Regions from separate parts of the Sporosarcina sp. 179-K 3D1 HS genome, predicted to be linked through region 1. Evidence: riboswitches for the same ligand, from Rfam matches in the RefSeq annotation. Region 1 holds a riboswitch; the other holds the start of a gene.

Region 1 (2,205 bases):
TACGAAGTATATTCAAATAGTATTTTTCTAGTAAATAAAACGAAAACAAAAAGCGATTTCGAATGGGAAATCGCTTCTAGGATGAGGATGAGGATTATGCTTTTACAGCTGTAGCATTTTCAATTGCTTGTTTCAAATCGGCAATAATATCGTCTGCCGACTCCAATCCAACGGAGAGGCGGATGAGTTCTTCCGTTACACCGGAAGTTTCCAAATCTTCCGCACTGAGTTGCTGGTGTGTTGTCGAAGCCGGGTGTATAATGAGTGATTTTGCATCACCCACATTGGCTACATGGGACCAGATATTCACGTTATCAATGACTTTTCGGCCTGCTTCACGGCCGCCTTTGATGCCGAATACAATAATAGAGCCTTCACCGTGCTTCAAGTATTTTTTCGCAGCTTCATAAGACGGATGATCTTCCAGTCCTGTGTAAGTCACCCATTCGACGGCCGGATGCTCTTGCAAGAATTTCGCGACCTTCAGTGCATTTTCATTATGTCTCGTCACGCGTAGATGAAGTGTCTCCAGCCCTTGTAGGAAGTTGAATGCACTGTCCGGATCTAGGCAAGGTCCGAAGTCGCGTAGTAACTGGACACGTAGCTTCGTTGCAAATGCGGCGCCTGCCGTATCAATACCGTAGCGGAGTCCATGGTAGGTTTCATCCGGTTCTGTGAAACCTGGGAATTTTCCTCTTGTCCAGTCGAACTTACCCGCATCTACCGCTACACCGCCAATTGTCGTGCCATGGCCACCAATCCATTTCGTTGCGGAATGAATGACAACATCTGCACCGAACTCGATTGGATTACAACCATAAGGAGAAGCGAATGTATTATCTATTAAGAGTGGAATATCATTTTCATGGGCGACATTTGCGACCGCTTCAATATCAAGCACATGGAGGCTTGGATTTCCGATCGTTTCCGCAAACAACGCTTTTGTTTTCTCTGTAATGGCAGCACGGAAGTTCTCAGGGTCAGTCGCATCGACAAACTTTACATGGATGCCATAACGCGGCAAAGTGACAGCGAATAGATTATAAGTACCGCCATACAGATTGCCGGCCGCCACGATTTCATCTCCCGCACCCGCAATATTCAGAATGGAAAATGCGATGGCCGCCATGCCTGAAGATAGCGCGACAGCAGCAGTGCCGCCTTCCAAAAGGGCAATCCTCTCTTCAAATACCGAAACAGTCGGATTTGTAATACGTGTATAAATATTGCCCGCTTCTTGAAGGGCAAATAAATTTTGAGCATGTTCCGTATCACGGAATACAAAAGAAGTCGTACGATGGATCGGCACTGCTCGTGACCCTGTAACAGGATCAGGCTTCTGGCCTCCATGTAATAAGAGAGTTTCAGGTTGTAAATTTGACATCATTGATTACCTCCAAAATTGTAGTGGTTTAGATGGAATTACGGAGGCGGTAGGGGTAAGAAATAGAACAAAAACCCCCTTCGCTTAAGAAGAGGGTATGCTTTCGCTATTCCTCCCCTTATCTTTCAGACCGTTTGCACGAATCTGTAGGAAGTAGCACCTTTGCAAGTTGGCCTTGCCGGTTGCCGGGCATCGCAGGGCCTAGTCCCTCCGCCGCTCTTGATAAGAGTTGTGTATGTTTCAGTTTTCCATCTTGTGAAACAGTATAGAGGTTGTCCGCTTTCATTGTCAAGGGTTTATTTCAAATTTCTGAAACTTGCAATTGCTTAGAGATGGTATACTTTAGTTATTCGGATGATGGGGGAATGTTTATGGGAATTTGGCTATTCGGCATCTTGTTATGGGGGTATGCGATCGGGTGCTTGCATGGATCGGTCGTGGCTCAGAAACTATCCGGAGTTAATTTAAAAGAGACTGGCGTTAAAAATGCAGGCGCCTCCAACGCCACTATTGTACTAGGCAAAAAATTCGGCGCACTTGTCGCTTTGATCGATATTGGAAAGGGCGTTGTGGCCGTGTTGTTAGCGGGATGGGCCATCGGGATTGCCGATTTATCCGCGGGCGCCGGCTCCGCCTTGTTGTTCCTTGCTGGTGTGGCAGCGGTCCTTGGCCATGTCTTTCCGTTCCATATGGGATTCAATGGTGGGAAAGGGACCGCCACACTTATCGGGATTCTCCTCGCCCTTGATTGGAAAATGGGACTTATTGGTCTGCTTCTGTTCATCGTCGTCACTTTCATAACGGATTTCATTGTCTTCGGA
Region 2 (2,205 bases), on a different contig from region 1:
GTGTATACGAACAATGCAGCTTGTGTATTTATTATATATGAGCAAGGGATTATTATCAATAGAAAATAATTCCTTTGTTATCGATTGTGTTCAATTTCTTCAAGAAGGATCTGGGCCCCTTTGGGACTAAGGTACATGCCATTGGAATACATCTTATTTTCCGGTGTCACTTCACCTGTTACGGCACATGCTTCGCTGATTGTGTATTTGCGCAAGAGGATCATATCCTCATCCACAAAAATCTCCATTGGAGTCCCAGTACCTAGCTGTAATGTGTTTCGCAACTCTTTCGGAATAACAATCCTTCCAAGTTGGTCTACCTTCCTGACAATACCTAAACTTCGCATATAGTTGAAATCTCCTTTACTTCTATTTTTTATATAACTTATCTATATTGTACTTGAAAATTTAAAAAACGCCAGAAATAAAAAAATGGCCTAGAACAGAATATTAATAGTGTGAGCCAGAAGATTTCAGGGCGTGAGAATTGTCGTTTACATTGTAGGAATTAATAGTATAATTAACTATAACCTATACATTACAATCAAATATTCTTATCAAGAGAAGTCGAGGGATCTGGCCCGATGACACTTCAGCAACCTCTACCCTGTGAGAAAGGTGCTACTTCCATCAAGAATGAATTCTTGAGAGATAAGAACAGAGCGAATACAAACCCTCTTTTCTTATCATACGGAAAAGAGGTTTTTATTTTTAACTGAACGATTGACAGAGGAAAGGGAGAGATGGGTTATGCCAATTAATATACCGAAGCATTTGCCGGCAGGTGCACTACTGAAAGAGGAAAAGATTTTCGTCATGGATGAGGAACGGGCCGTCTCTCAAGATATCCGTCCGTTGAATATCATTATTCTAAACTTGATGCCCGAGAAGGAGAAAACGGAATTACAATTGCTCAGACTGTTGGGAAATACGCCTTTACAAGTGAATATCACGTTCATGACAATGGCTACCCATGAGTCGAAAAATACTAGCAAATTCCACTTGGACGCGTTCTATCAAACGTTCGAAGAAGTGAAAAATCGCCGCTTCGACGGGATGATTATCACAGGTGCACCAATCGAGCATTTGGAATTTGAAGAAGTGAATTATTGGGAAGAATTAAAAACGATCATGGACTGGTCGAAGGGGAACGTGACGTCGGTGCTCCATATTTGCTGGGGTGCCCAGGCCGCTTTGTACCATCACTACGGTATTAACAAGTATGCTCTTCCTAAAAAGTGTTCCGGCATTTATAGCCATACGTTAACCGATTCGACGATCAATTTAGCGCGCGGTTTCAATGATGAATTTAAAGCGCCGCATTCTCGCTATACGGATGTTGCGTTGGCAGACATTGAAAACGACCCACGCTTGATTTTACTGTCTAAGTCGGAGGATGCGGGTGCTTTTATCATTATTTCCAAAGATGAAAAACATATTATGATCACGGGTCATCTGGAATACGACGCTACGACACTGGCCGAGGAGTATGAACGGGATTTACAAAAAGGCATCGATATTGATATGCCTGAAAATTATTTTCCGAATGATGATGTAACCGCCAACCCTTTGAATTCATGGCGTTCCCATACGCATCTCTTGTTCTCCAATTGGCTGAATTATTACGTCTATCAACAAACTCCATACGAGTGGAATTAAACAGTGAAAAAGTTGTCTAGTGATTAAATAATGCAGGTGGATGGAAGCGAATCAACTTCCTCCACCTGCTTTTTTATTTGTTACCAAACTGCTGAATGGCTTTGGCTGCCAGTTTCGTCTTCTCCATATCCTCCATCGGCGGATTGTAAAGCCCTGCCAGTACGTTCAAGTAATAACGGTGCATCGGGTTGGACTCTGAGAGGGCGCGCGAGCCGACGATTTGCATCGCTTTATCGACTATTCGGATCGCCGCATTGGTCACAGCAACTTTTGTGACGCCAAGGGCTTCATCGAACCGGGAACGGTCTTCTGCATGTTCATAGCGCTCGATCGTTCCGTACAAAAGATGGCGAGCTGTTGTCAACTCCAGTTCCATGTCCCCGATCAGTTGCTTGATATTCGGAGTTTCGGCAATAGGTTTGCCCAACGAAGTCGGCACATAGGAAGTGGCAAACTCCAACGCATACGATCTTGCAGCCGTTGCAATCCCGATATAGCAAGCCGGAATATGGAGCAGCCAACCTTTATTTTCCGGCTTTTTCAAAG

What was found. A riboswitch is a leader RNA that binds a small molecule or an ion and turns the genes downstream of it on or off. The one in region 1 is predicted to bind S-adenosylmethionine.
Region 2: it holds a riboswitch for S-adenosylmethionine, as region 1 does, so the genes downstream of both, metA (homoserine O-acetyltransferase MetA) here and AB1K83_RS14615 (O-acetylhomoserine aminocarboxypropyltransferase/cysteine synthase family protein) in region 1, are expected to answer to the same signal.

What each region holds. Positions count from the first base shown of each region.
Region 1 is NZ_JBFEGI010000012.1:57,041-59,245, forward strand. Features, by position in the region: gene AB1K83_RS14615 (O-acetylhomoserine aminocarboxypropyltransferase/cysteine synthase family protein) at 95-1,384, opposite strand; SAM riboswitch class I at 1,500-1,613, opposite strand; gene AB1K83_RS14620 (glycerol-3-phosphate acyltransferase) at 1,756-2,205, shown strand, end outside.
Region 2 is NZ_JBFEGI010000002.1:182,068-184,272, forward strand. Features, by position in the region: RNA gene ssrS (6S RNA) at 1-25, opposite strand, end outside; gene AB1K83_RS03585 (AbrB/MazE/SpoVT family DNA-binding domain-containing protein) at 78-347, opposite strand; SAM riboswitch class I at 552-658, shown strand; gene metA (homoserine O-acetyltransferase MetA) at 751-1,659, shown strand; gene AB1K83_RS03595 (acyl-CoA dehydrogenase family protein) at 1,733-2,205, opposite strand, start outside.